Regions from separate parts of the Rhodococcus artemisiae genome, predicted to be linked through region 3. Evidence: riboswitches for the same ligand, from Rfam matches in the RefSeq annotation. Region 3 holds a riboswitch; each other region holds the start of a gene.

Region 1 (4,593 bases), on a different contig from region 3:
GTCGAGAGATCGGCTGTCCCGGCCGTGAACGGCCGGGCTTGCGCCGAAGATAGTGCGGTCATGGCAACACCTCTCTCACAGCGGCACCACCATCGGACTGTCGTCGCGCGGATGCCGCAGGATCTCGGCGTCCACGCCGTAGATCTCGGACAACAGCGCCGGTGTCACGATCTCCTCGGGTGTACCGATGCCCCACAGCCGCCCCGCGCTCATCACCGCGATGCGATCACAGAATCGGGCGGCAAGATCGAGATCGTGCAGCGCGACGAGCGCGGTCTGTGCCCGATCCCGGATCACTCGCATCAAGGCAAGCCGGTGGCGCAGATCGAGATGGTTGGTCGGTTCGTCGAACAACAGCACGGACGGCTCCCCTGCGAGGGCCTGCGCGACCAGGACACGTTGCCGCTCCCCACCCGACAGCCGAGCAAAATCCCGGTCGGCGTGGTCACTCATGTCGACAGCGTCGAGCGCTGCGATCACAAGCATCGCGTCGGTCTCGTTGTCTGCGTCGAACATTCCCTTGTGCGCCGCGCGGCCGAGAAGGACGACATCTGCGACCGTGAGCGGGAAGTCGGACGGAGTGGTCTGCGCGACGACCCCTGTTGTGCGACCGACGAATCGCACCGGACTCCGCCACACATCGCGCCCACCGAGGTGGACTGAGCCCGACGCGGGACGAAGAGCGCGATACGCGGTACGCAGCAGCGTCGATTTTCCGCTGCCGTTCGGACCCACCAGGGCAACGACCTCACCCGGAGCGACGTCGAAACTCACGTCGTCGACCAACACTCGCCCACCCGCGCGTACGGTGATGTTCTCGAATCTCAGCATCGATTCCTCACCGCCGTGATGTGCGGCGCAACAGCCAGACGAAGTACGGTCCGCCCACGAGTGCCGTGATGATGCCTACAGGAAGCTCCCGCGGAATCATCACGGTCCGGGCCACCAGGTCGGCACCGATCGCGAACGCGGCTCCGACCACGAGAGCGACGGGCAGCATCCGCCGGTGATCCGAACCGACCAGCATGCGCGCGATGTGCGGAATCATCAGGCCCACGAACCCGACCACTCCGCTCACCGCGACCAGGATCCCGGTCAGCAGCGTCGACAGCACGATCAACCCGAATCTCATTCGCCCGACATCGACGCCGAGCGCGGTCGCGCTCTCGTCTCCGGTGAGCAGCACATTGAGGCTTCGGCTGAGCGGCATCAGGGCGAGGCAAGCGAGAGCCACCCCGACGACGGGAAGGGCCAACGTGTCCCAGCGGGCAGCACCGAACCCACCGAGTGTCCACTGTAGGACCTGCCCGGCAAGACTCTGATCGGGCGAGGTCAGCACCATCAGCGATGTCAGTGCGCTCAGCACGGAGGATACGGCGACACCGGCAAGGACCAGACGGACGGGATCGAGCGGTCCGCGTCCCCGCGCCACCAGGAGCACGATCACCATCGCAGCGAGCGCCCCGAGAAACGCCGCGATCGGAAGCAGCACGGCCCGGCCGCCCAATCCGAATCTCAGGACCGCCACGGCTCCGACAGCCGCACCCGCCGACACACCGAGAATGCCGGGTCCTGCCAGCGGGTTACGGACGACCGCCTGGATCGTGGCACCGACGAGCGCGAGACCTGCGCCGACGCAGCCTGCAAGCAGAACTCGGGGCAGGCGGGTATCGGCGATGATCAGATCCTGGGATCTGGTCCAATCGGGGGAGATCACGGAGGGACCGAAGATCCGATGCCCGATGATGCGCCACGCCGTCGTCGCATCCACTCCGACCGACCCCGCCAGTACACCTACGGTGGCCGCAACGAGCAGGACGACGAGCGACACGGCGAGCACTACCCGGAAGCGGGCGCGCTGAGCCTGCCCGATCACCCGAACGAGGCAGGGTGGAACTGGCGTGCGAGATGTTCGACGCCGTCGATGGAATACGGGCCCGGCTGGAGTTGCGACAGCGTGATCGTCGGGAATGCCTCGTTGCGGATCGCTGTGGTGGCCGAAATCGCCGGTACCGCCATCAGGTCCGCGATCTTCGTCGTCACCGACGGTGACTGGTACTGCGGTGTGGTGCCTTCTTCACGTACCAGGATCACGTCGGGATTCCGTTCCGCGACCTGCTCCCACGACACGCTCATCCATCGCTCGGGGACGTCTCCGAAGATGTTGACGCCGCCCGCGGCTTCTATCAACGCGGTGGCCATGCTGTTCGCACCCGTCGTCGACGCCGTGTCGGTGCCGGACGCGTACAGGAACACTGTCACCGGTTCCTCATCGCCCACCCGCGACCGCACGTCGTCGAGTCGGGCACGGAGTTCGGCAACCGAGTCTTCCGCACGATCGGGGACGCGGAATATCTCTCCGATGGTGGTGATCTCGGCGAAGATATCGTCGATTTCCACCGGACCCGTGGCGCAGCCTTCAGGGTTCAGGTGGGTGTCGATGCCGACATCGCCGAGTTGTTCGCGGGTATGACCCGTCTTCTCGCTGAAACCGTCGGGGTAACCCGAATAGACGAAATCCGGGTCTGCGTCGATGAGCTGTTCCATGGTGGGCTGCTCGGACGAGAGGATCGGCACCTGCCCGTAGGCGTCGGTGTACTCCGGTGCGATCTCGCGTCCCCGCATGTACGCGGTGCCGACCATGCGGTCTTCGAGTCCCAGCTCGAGCATGGTCTCGGTGGCATTGGAGGTCAGCGTGACCGCGTGTTCCGGCGCCGCGGTGTACTCGGTGGTGATTCCGCAGTTGTCGAGATCGACGTACAGCTCCCCCGCTTCTTGCGCGCTGCCGGTGTCGTCGACCGCCTGACCGCACGCGGACACCACGAGAACGACTCCCGCAGTCATTGTGGAGGCCATCAGCCGGCGCATGCGGGCGCGCCGGTACCCCAGAGATGTGTGCACGTCGTTCCTTTCCGAGGTCACGCGCCTCGAAATCAGGAACGGACAGCTGGGCGCTCTGGCTTTCGGCAGAATGTGCTCTGCTGATCACAGTGGCGGGACCGCGCCGGGTTCACACCGGCTTCCCCCGTAACGCTGTCCGTTTCGGCTTGGTACCTCGGCAGCCTAACTCACCTGGCACCGACCGGATCCGGTCGGTGCGGCTCCACTCATGCGCGTGGCTCCCGGAGTTCTTCCGGGAGCCACGGCTGTATTCGACGGGTGGGACTACCCCAGTGCCTGCTCGATGTCGGCGAGGAGGTCGGCGGCATCCTCGATGCCGACGGACAGCCGCACGAGATCGTCCGGCACCTCGAGGGCCGAGCCCGCCGTCGACGCGTGGGTCATGGCGCCGGGGTGCTCGATGAGCGACTCGACGCCACCGAGCGACTCGGCAAGAGTGAAGATCTCCGTGCGCTTGCAGAAGTCGAGCGCAGCCTGGCGCCCGCCGGCGAGGCGCACCGAGATCATGCCGCCGAACCGGCGCATCTGCTTCGCGGCGGCCTCGTGGCCCGGGTGCGAGTCGAGACCGGGGTACAGGACCTGGGTGACGGCCTTGTGCCCGGAGAGCGCATCGACGATCTTCTCGGCGTTGTCGCTGTGCCGTTCCATGCGCACCGCGAGGGTCTTGATGCCTCGCAGGGTGAGAAAGGCGTCGAACGGCCCCGGGACCGCGCCTGCACCGTTCTGCAGGAATGCGAACGCGGTGTCGAGTTCTTCCTCGTCGGTCACCAGTGCGCCACCGACGACGTCGGAGTGTCCGCCGATGTATTTGGTGGTCGAGTGCAGCACGACATCCGCGCCGAGCGACAGCGGCTGCTGCAGGTACGGCGACGCGAACGTGTTGTCGACGACGAGCTTCGCGTCACCGGTATGCGCGATGTCGGCGAGTGCAGCGATATCGCCGATGTTGAGCAGCGGGTTGGTGGGGGTCTCGATCCATACGAGCTTGGTGTTCGGGCGCAGGGCCGCGCGCACCTCGTCGAGGTCGTTGACCGCGGCGGGCGTGTACTCGATGCCCCACTGCGTGAAGACCTTGTCGATGAGCCGGAACGTACCGCCGTAGGCGTCGTTGGGGATCACGAGGTGGTCGCCGGGCCTCAGCGCCGACCGCAGCAGGCAGTCGGTGGCGGCCATACCCGAACCGAACGCGCGCCCGAAGGTGCCGCCTTCGAGCGCCGCGAGGTTCGCTTCGAGGGGACGGCGGGTGGGGTTGCCCGTGCGCGCGTACTCGAAGCCGTTGCGCATCTCACCGACGCCGTCCTGGGCGAACGTCGACGACGCGTAGATCGGCACGTTGACCGCGCCGGTCTGCGGGTCGGGCTCGAAGCCTGCATGGATTGCGCGGGTAGCGAAGCCGTGCTGTGTGTTGTCTGTCATCTGAAATCTGTCCTATCGGCCTTCGGAGATGAAACCAAGCAGATCGTGGCGGGTGATGACGCCGACGGGCTTGCCGTCGTCGATCACCATGAGCGCGTCGGTGTCGCCGAACGCCTTCGTCGCGGAGGAGATCGATTCGCCGACACCGATGTTGGGCAGCGGCGGGCTCATGTGCTTCTCGACGGAGTCAGCGAGGTTGGCGCGTCCTTCGAAGACGGCGCTGAGCAGCTCGCGTTCGCTGACCGAACCGGCGACCTCACCGGCGGTGACAGGCGG
Region 2 (4,593 bases), on a different contig from region 3:
TCCTCGAGTTGTTCGGGGTGACGCCGAACGCTCGTCGACGCGGCCCCAGGCCGGGGGTAACTGCTGTGCCAGAACATCATTCGGATGAAGGACGCTGATACCAGTAGATCGGCGGCGCATTCGATGCGCGACACCGGCCAACCTCAGTTGTCGCCCCTGGGAAGCGGTGTGAACGCGTTGGCGGCGGCTACGGCGGCGTCAACGTCGAGATTTCTGGCCCCGAGCACCGAGTCGGCTGTGCTGCGATCGAGGGTGTGACCTCGGGAGAGCAGGGAGGCGACGGTGTGAGAGGTAGCGCGGTCGTGGGGATTCCAAGAATTCAGCAGGTCGACGATGTGCCGGCTGCAGGTGGCGTCACTCGAAAAGGGGAGGCCGAGTGCGTCGAACCCGTCGGGTTCGGTGTAGTCGGCTCGACTCCACCGGGAACCGTCGAAGCCGTAGACGAAGCCGATCCACTCACCGGTTCGACGCTGGCGTTCGATGTAGCGGGCCGCAGCATGTCTCCACCACGGCGGAACACCAGCGAACAGATCTGTTTCGCTGCGGTCGAAATAGTCGGCCGCGGCATCGAAGTAGGCTTCGGAGTATTCGTGGTCGTAACCGATCAAGACAGCTTCCGACCTGCTGTGCCAACGTAGATCTGCCCAGTTCCCGCCACCGTCGTCGAAATGCCAAGTCGCTCCACGCGCATAGCATCCTTCGGCCCATCGGCTTCCTCGAGCGGCCGATACGGCTGCGTAAGAAGCCCAGCGAGGACGCATCTCCTCCGGGGAGGGAATCGCGAGAGTATGCACGAGTCGTGATGGTACCGCCGCCGTCGTCGCCCCGGCCGAGCAGTCCGAGCGCGTCACGTCATCGGTGTGGTCGGACGACTCCGTAGACGACGTAATCGTCGAACAGTTGCCAGACGGTCCCCGACTCGGCGAACCCGGCCTGTCTCAACGCGGCAAGCTGGAATTGCACCGTGGTCGGGGGAGTGCCGTCCCGATTTGCGAATCGGCGCGTTCGTTCGTCATGCAGGTACCCGATGCGGGGGTGTGACCGCAGCAGGTCCCACCATTGATCCCACTCGTCCGCGCCCGCAGCGAAACCGAGGCGCTGGGTCGACCGATCGTGCTGTGCCGACCACTCCGTGATGTGCTGATCGATGCCGTCGAAGCGGAAGTGGTCACCGTTGAGAAACAGGCCACCCGGTCCGAGCATCGATTTGATCTGGGCGTACAGGCTCACCACCTGCTCGGGCTGCAGCCAGTGCAACGCGGTGGTCGAGACAAACGCCCGAGGTGAGGTATCGAGCTGTTCGGCCACCCGATTCGACCACTGTGGATCGGTGAGGTCGGCGTCGACGTAACGCACGCGATGTCCGTAGTCGTCGAGGTACTCGCGGGCGAGTTCGAGCAGCATCGGATCGTAGTCGACCGCGACGACACGCGATTGTGGGAACCGGTCCAAGATCCGCGCGGTCAACGAGCCCGGACCACAGGCGAGGTCGACTGCGGTGAACTCGCCTCCTGTCGCGAGCTCGAGCGTGTCGAGAATCGCCGTGAACCGCCCCTCCCGGTCGGCGATATAGGCGGCCTGCTGGCTGTCCCAGCGCTCGACCAATTCATCGGGTGTCATTGCGCCACACCCAGTTCGCGAAGGTCTGTGGCGAGCTGCTCGATTCCTCCGATGTTGCGGATCGACGGGTCCATGGTGGTGCCTTCGAGGATGATGTAGCGCTTGTTCTGCACCGCGGTCAGACGACTGGCCACCGGATCCGCTTCGAGGAACCTGATCTTCTCCTCGGCGCTGTCGCCGTCACTGCCACGGGTGAGGTCGGCCAAGACGAGGACGGTGGGGTCACGATCCAGGATGCTCTCCCATCCCACCTCGGGCCACAATTGTCGACTGTCGCCGAACGCGTTCTGCGCCCCGACCTCGCGCGTCATGATTCCCGGAGCACCGCAGCAGCCGGCAATGTACGGACTGGCAGTTCCCGCATACCACCATGCGAGTGTCACCTCGGAGGCGTCGATACTTCCAGCAGCCGTCGTTGCCCGGCCACGCAGATCGCCGACCAGGTCATCGCCGCGTTCGCGGACATCGAACAGCGTGGATACGTCCACGATCTCGGAGTACAGATCGTCGAGAGTGAGCTCGGAATCCTGCACGGCGTCCTGCCCGGTGCATTCGCTCGGAGACTGATACGTCGAGATTCCCATTTCAGTGAACCGGTCGCGATCCGCGATTCCCTCATCGGTGAATGTGTAGTCGAAAGTGGTGTAGACGAAATCCGGCTCACGATCCAGCACCGATTCGAACGAGGGGAATTCCGTGTCGAACGCGTACACCTCGGAGGCCGCAGGTTCGAGCTCCGGCAGAAGCCGGTCGTCACCGAGTGCGACCCCGGATAGCCGATCTGCCAGCCCGAGACTGAGCAGCAACTCGACGGCGGGCTGGTTGACGGCCACTGCCCGCTCGATGGGACCGCTGGGTGAAACCGTGATCCCGCAGTTGATCACACCGCGAGCGTCTACGGTATCGTCCGGGTCGTCGCTATCGGTAGAAGTGCCACACCCGGCCGCGCCCAACACCATCACGGTCGCCGCGGCGACCACAGACTTCCGAATTCTTCGGTGCATTACCCATCGAGCTTCCCGTAGCCACTGCACGCGAGCGGACCACACGTCATTACCGGGCACGGCGAGCCGCCACCGGTCCAGCAGGGTATCGGGCTCGGGGTTGTTCGCCCCTCACCGTTGCGCGTCAGCTCCGGATTCCCACCGGATTCCACCTGACCCCATTGTCGGGGCTACCTGGCGTGACGAATCTAGCAAAGAAGGCCATACATCCCAATTGGACCCGTCTGCCGGTCCGATTCGTTCACCGACAGCGAATTCTCCGACGGCGGCTCCACGGGCTTCCGACGCCGCATGTCGCCCGGTACGAGTGTTCACCATCTGGGCAGGGGGTCGGGGATCTGGGTCCAGTTGTCGGGCCCGAGGAGGAATTCGTCGTCGTCGAGTGTGCACTCGTCCAACATCGTGATCGTGCGGGGGATGTCGAGATCGATGCCGAAGAACGCGATGTCCTGACCGAACGTCAGCGGTTCGGGGGAGTGGTCTTCGGTGCGGAGCCGGCCGAGTCCGATCTCTGTTCCACAGTGGTCCCACAGGATCGTCGTGTGTGGCCGGGATGCCAGCCGGCAGAAACCGGCCGAGCGGATCACCCGGCCGCCGGAATCGCAGTCGAACCCGCCACCGAGAATCGCGGCGAGTCGGTCGGGGTGGAATGGCCGGAAGTTCTGATACCGGAACGCCTGCACGCGGTCGTGCGCGACCCGCGGGGAAAATGCGTCGCCCAGCAGGTGGATCCAGCCGGGCCGGTTCAACGTCACCGCTGCGATATCGGTGGGGTGGCCAAGTGGGCCGAGTGGCGCTTGCGGACCGAGAAGGACAAGTGTGGCTGTGGGATTGAGGTGTCCGAGCAGAGCCACGAGTGGATGCAGGTCGGTGGGCTCCATCGAGCCCCATCCGGTCAGCACGAGCGTCGACGCGTGTTCGATGTGTGCCGCCAGCGTCACGGGTGACTCGGGTGCGCCGAGATGTGGCCGTCCGAGCAGGGTTCGGGCGGTGCTGTCGGCGTCGAGGGTGGTGATGACAGATGCCAGATCGGCTCGCATTTCCGAGTGGCGTCGCGCGGACTCGAATTCGGAGACGATGCGCTGCGCGTCGGTGTCGGGGCTGCACCGGACGAGGAGGTCGGGCGTGGCGGAGTTCGGCAGCGCCGGGCCCGCGGACAGGAGTGCGCTGCAGTCGATCATTCGGTTCGTGGCTGTACCGAGGGCTCGCTGGAATGCGTCGGTGGCGGCGTGCTGGGTGAAGAACAGGTGGACCTTCACGGGTTCGGTGGTGTTCATGGTTTCCGTCCTGTGCTGTGCACGTGTGAGATGCGTTAGTATAACGATAACCGTTGTCATTAGGAGGGTGTATGAAGGTCCGTTCGTCGCTGAAGTCGTTGAAGAACCAGCCGGGATCGCAGGTTGTCCGCCGCCGCGGGCGGGTCTACGTGATCAACAAGCAGAACCCGCGCTTCAAGGCGCGGCAGGGATAGCGGGCACAGTCGAATGCAGGTAAGTACGCCCACAAACCCGCCATGCATCGGTCCGGTGAGCCTGCCCGGCGGCAAGCAGAAAGGCCCCCACGCTTCGTCGGCGGTGTAAGCCGCTGCAGATCCTGCCATCGGAAACGGCTCATCAAGGGTTGCCTGCCGGGACACGGAACACAACCGGATTCCATTGCGCTGCTGCGGAGTGCGTTTCCGTTCTCATGCTCCGTCCGCGTTGGAGCGACCTCGTCATCGTCCTTGAACTGGGTTGGGTTCTTCGTCGCATCGACCAGTCGGACTTTTTCGTACGCTGAGCCCATTGTCGCCAGGGGCTTCCGTGCTCCCGGTTGAATCAGGTCCCGTTGGCTTGTTGTTCCACGCCGACTTCCCGCGGTGAGCCCGCGCTTCCGCACATTTCCCGGATCCACAGTAGGACACCACATGCGGGAAAGAATCCACCGAGTACGCACACCGCCCGCCACCCGCCGGTGAAGTAGGCGACGG
Region 3 (4,593 bases):
GACATCGCGCAGCTCCACACCGTTCACAACACCGTCGCTGTTCGCAGGGTCGTCGCTGTTCACAGGGCCGCCCCCAGTGCCCCACGCCGGCTGCGGACGAGGACGACGATGACGACCGGCGCGCCGACGAGCGCGGTCACCGCATTGAGCGGGAACACCGTGTCGGTGCCAGGCATCTGGCTCACCACGCCGCATACCAGCGCCACCACCGCACCGAACAGTGCGACTCCGGGCAGCAGCACTCGATGGTCGGAGGTTCCGAATGCCATGCGCGACAGGTGCGGAACGATGAGCCCGAGGAATCCGATGGGTCCACAGAAGGCTGTGGTGACGCCCGCGAGCAGTGCGGCCGATACCACCGTGGTCAGCCGGACGACGCGGATATCGATTCCCATCGACCGGGCATAACCTTCACCGAGGAGCAGCGCGTTGAGGGCCCGTACCGTCAGGAGCGCCACGGCTATGCCGCCGACCACGACGGGCACCAGCAACTTCAGGTCCGACCACGTGGTCGCAGTGAAACTGCCCAGGCCCCACACGAGGAACTGCTGAGCGCGCTGCGGGTCGGCGTAGACGAGGAGCACGGAGACGACGGCCGTGGTCGCCGACCCGAGCATCACGCCGATGAGCAGCAGCGTCACCGCCGAACGTACCCACCTCGACAGCACCACGATCAGCATCAGCACGGCCGCCGCGCCGAGCGCGGCAGCGATGACGACTCCGGTGCGGCCGAGCCCGGCGAGATTCGCTGTGAATCCACTGGCTCCTCCGCCACCTGCCACGACGACGAGCGCGACACCGAGACTCGCGCCGGAGCTCGCGCCGAGGATGTACGGGTCGGCGAGCGCGTTGCGGAACAGGGTCTGCATCTGCAGGCCGGCGATGCCGAGTGCCGCACCCACCGCGATCGCGGTGAGCGTGCGAGGTAGCCGGAGGTCTCGGATCACCATGTCCCAGCGGGGATTCTGCGCGTCCTGCCCGAGCAGGACCCGGAGAGTCTCGTCGAGTGGCACCGTGACCGATCCCACCGTCACCGATACGACGGTGGCGACCACGAGCGCCGCGATCAGTGCGGCGAACGCCACCGCCACGCGCCGGGCACGGACCGGGGGAACGGAGGTCTCAGTGACTGCCGGTGCCGCGTCGAGCACGGTGGTCATGCCGGCAGTTGCTGATAGAACGTGAACTCGTGATCGGGCAGCAGCTCGGGATGCAGGACCGCGACCAGGTCGGACAGGACCAGATCGGGTCGCAGCACCCCACGTTCGTAGAAGTCGTTACCGCCGCCCGGTCCGAGCGCCTTGTTCGCGTTCCACACCTGACCGGTGCCGACCGCCGCGAGGTCACCGTAGCGTTCGTCGTCGGCCAGGGCGTCGCCGATCGAGGTCCAGCTGTTGACGACAAGCCAGGTAGGTGCGTCGGAGGACTCCGCGACCACGGCCTCGAAGTCGAGGGGCAGTGACCCGGTACCGGTGACGTCCTGCCACGGCCACGTGGCTCCCGCATCGCTGAACAGGCGGCCCATGTAGCTGCCGCCCGACGACATGTACCACGTTCCCTGCGACATCCCGCCGAGCAGCACCGGTGAGGGTTCCGCTCCCGCGGCCTTGTCGGCGACCTCCAGGTAGTCGCGGCGGATTCCGTCGTAGACCTCGGCTGTGCGGACCTCAGTGCCGGTCAGTGCCGCCATCACCTTGATCCACTCGGCGCGACCCAGCGGCGACGCTTCGAGCCACTCGGCGTTCGCGACCACACCGATCCCGGCTTCACGCAGCTGCGCGTATGCGGGGTCGTCGGTGCCACCGGTCATCACGACGTCGGGTGCGGCGACGACGACGGCCTCGGTGTCGATAGTGCCGCCGGCCGCGTATTCGGCGACGTCACCGGACGCGATCCGATCGACGACCGAGGTGTCACTTACATAGGATCCGTTGGACACGCCGGTGAGTACGTCGAGCACGCCGAGTTCGGTGACGAGCGGCAAGTGTGTCGTCGAACCCGAATACAGGCTGTCGACCGGCACCGAGATCTGCTGGGCGTCGGCCAGATCGTCCGACAGGTCCGGTGCCGGTGCACCACACTTGACCAGCACATACGACTCCGGTTCGGCGCCCGAGTACGGCTCGTCGACAGTGAGCACCTGGTAACTGTTCTCGTAGGTGATCGAGAAATTCTCTGCGTCGACGACCTCGGACTTGTCGGGGAAGTAGTCGACGCTCGGATCGAAATCGGTGATACATCCGTCGGGGGCGGCGGTGTCGGTGTCGGTGTCGGTGGTGGCGGTCGAGCAGCCGACGAGGGCCAGACCCGCGACTGCCGCAGCGCTGAGAAATCTGAGTGGAACGGCGCGAGCGCGCATGGCGAAGACGCCCTTTCTCGGGGAGGTCCGCCCCGTCCAGGTGAGTGCGGCGACGTGAGTATCTGGCTCCCGGGAGAGTTGCTCCCCGGTCACAGTGGCGGGACCGCGCCGGAATCGCACCGGCTTCCTCATGTGTCGTCGCATACGACGTCGGGAACCTAACACGGACCAAGACGGCAATACGGACCGGGTTCTTCATGGTTATCGTGGAGGGACCACAACGATCGAAAGGACCGGTATGGGTGTCAGCTTGGCCAAGGGTGGAAACGTCTCGCTTTCGAAGGAGGCGCCGAATCTCACGGCGGTGACGATCGGACTGGGCTGGGACGTCCGGGCCACGACGGGAAACGACTTCGATCTCGACGCCAGCGCACTCCTTGCGAGCGCGGCCGGCAAGGTCCTCTCCGACCAGCACTTCGTGTTCTACAACAACCTGCGTTCTCCCGACGGTGCGGTCGAGCACACCGGCGACAACCTCACGGGTGAGGGTGACGGCGACGACGAGTCGATCAACGTCGATCTCGTTGCACTTCCTGCCGATGTGCAGTCGGTGGTGTTCCCGGTGTCGATCCACGACGCCGACGCGCGTGGCCAGTCGTTCGGACAGGTGCGTAACGCATTCATCCGCGTCGTCGACCGTTCCAACGACCGCGAACTCGCCCGCTACGACCTGACCGAGGATGCCTCGACCGAGACCGCGATGGTCTTCGGTGAGCTGTACCGGCACGGCGCCGAGTGGAAGTTCCGCGCAATCGGCCAAGGCTACGCATCCGGGCTCGCGGGGATCGCTCGGGACTACGGCGTGAACATCGGCTGACCCGGTAGCGGTCCGCCGACGAGGCGTGTGGGGTGCCCGGCGACTGCCGGCACCCCACACCTCGTTTCGGTCGGGCTCAGTTCTCGATCCACAGCTCCTCGGGCAGCGGGGAGCCCAGCGTGTAGAGACGCAGACCGTGGACCTTCTCGCCCACCATCACGGACGGTGACGATCGGACATACCAGACGCCCGGGTCGAGTTCGGCAATCCGCGTCTGGACGACGTCGTAGGCCTGCTTGCGTTCGTCGATGGTCTCTGCTGTTCTGCCGGCGTCCAGCGCGTCGTCGAGGCGGGGGTCGGAGACCCCCATGAAGTTGCCGGTCGACTCGGAGTGGAACGCCGTCCAGAGCGCGTAATCCGGGTCCTGGGTGATCGCCGACGAGACCATCATGTCGAAGTCGTGAGCACCGGCTCTCGCGGCGCCCGTGGGGAAGTCCACCACCTCGACGCCGACCTCGACATTGTCGTAGGCGTTGAGCTGTGCCTGCAGGGCTTCCGCAGTGGCCTGGTTGTCGACACCGGTGTAAGTGGTGAAGGTGAACTCGACGGGCTTCCCGTCGGCTGCAAGTTCGTCGAACAAGGTCTGGGCGGCCGCCTGGTCCTGCTGCGGTAGCGCGATATCCGAATAGAACGGTGAGTCTTCCGGGAACAGGGTTTGTGGCACCTCGCCGTCACCGTTGAACACGATGGAATTGATCATGTCGCGGTCCACGGCCAGCGCTACTGCCCGGCGCGCTCGTTCGTCGTCGAACGGGGCGCGCCGCAGGTTCATTCCCAGGTACTGCCCTCCGCCGGCGGACACGGTGGACACCTGTGCTCCCGCGTTCTGGGCCCTGATGACGCTCGACGGATTCGTTTCTGTGGACAGGTCGGCGTCGCCGGTGGTGATTGCGTTCACCCGCTGGTTGGTGTCCGCCACCGAGCGGATCGTGATCGCGTCGAGGTAGGGTTTCGGCGCATCCCAGTAATCGGGGTTGCGTTCGAGTTCGATGGCGCCCTGCCGCATCCATCGCGTGAGTTCGAATGGTCCGGCACCGACAGGTGCGTCGTCGAATGATGCTCGGCCGTTGCCGAGTGCGGTCGGTGAGGCGATCCAGTTCATGGATGTGGCGAGCATCCCCTGCGGGAAACTTGGATTCGGTTCGTGCAGAACGACCTTCAGCGTGGTCTCGTCCACCACCTCGGTCGCTGCGACCTGGGAAACCTGGCGGATGGCAGTGGATCCGAGTGCCGGGTCGCGGAGCCGCTCCCAGTTGAACTGGACTGCAGCAGCGTCGAGCGGCGTGTCGTCGGTGAACATGAGCCCTGGGCGAAGCGTGAGTTCGTACGTGGTACCCCCGTCGGTGCTGTCGAATCCCGTCGCCATGGTGTATTCGATCTCGTTGGTGTCGGGATCGTTGATCATCAGGGTGCCGTA

The links. Region 3 has a riboswitch for cobalamin ahead of Q7514_RS25975 (ABC transporter substrate-binding protein). Riboswitches for the same ligand answer to the same signal wherever they lie in the genome.
Region 1: another riboswitch for cobalamin. It lies ahead of Q7514_RS19060 (ABC transporter substrate-binding protein); the one in region 3 lies ahead of Q7514_RS25975 (ABC transporter substrate-binding protein).
Region 2: another riboswitch for cobalamin. It lies ahead of Q7514_RS00675 (ABC transporter substrate-binding protein); the one in region 3 lies ahead of Q7514_RS25975 (ABC transporter substrate-binding protein).

Annotation. Positions count from the first base shown of each region.
Region 1 is NZ_JAUTXY010000009.1:80,888-85,480, forward strand. Features, by position in the region: gene Q7514_RS19050 (ABC transporter ATP-binding protein) at 76-831, opposite strand; gene Q7514_RS19055 (FecCD family ABC transporter permease) at 839-1,876, opposite strand; gene Q7514_RS19060 (ABC transporter substrate-binding protein) at 1,873-2,901, opposite strand; cobalamin riboswitch at 2,929-3,053, opposite strand; gene Q7514_RS19065 (cystathionine gamma-synthase) at 3,166-4,317, opposite strand; gene Q7514_RS19070 (cystathionine beta-synthase) at 4,330-4,593, opposite strand, start outside.
Region 2 is NZ_JAUTXY010000001.1:130,705-135,297, reverse strand. Features, by position in the region: gene Q7514_RS00690 (helicase associated domain-containing protein) at 1-98, shown strand, start outside; gene Q7514_RS00685 (hypothetical protein) at 144-608, opposite strand; gene Q7514_RS00680 (class I SAM-dependent methyltransferase) at 853-1,620, opposite strand; gene Q7514_RS00675 (ABC transporter substrate-binding protein) at 1,617-2,453, opposite strand; cobalamin riboswitch at 2,688-2,817, opposite strand; gene Q7514_RS00670 (GTP-binding protein) at 2,936-3,901, opposite strand; gene ykgO (type B 50S ribosomal protein L36) at 3,973-4,095, shown strand; gene Q7514_RS00660 (MFS transporter) at 4,442-4,593, opposite strand, start outside.
Region 3 is NZ_JAUTXY010000015.1:126,629-131,221, reverse strand. Features, by position in the region: gene Q7514_RS25985 (ABC transporter ATP-binding protein) at 1-63, opposite strand, end outside; gene Q7514_RS25980 (FecCD family ABC transporter permease) at 60-1,160, opposite strand; gene Q7514_RS25975 (ABC transporter substrate-binding protein) at 1,157-2,359, opposite strand; cobalamin riboswitch at 2,396-2,527, opposite strand; gene Q7514_RS25970 (TerD family protein) at 2,598-3,176, shown strand; gene Q7514_RS25965 (ABC transporter substrate-binding protein) at 3,253-4,593, opposite strand, start outside.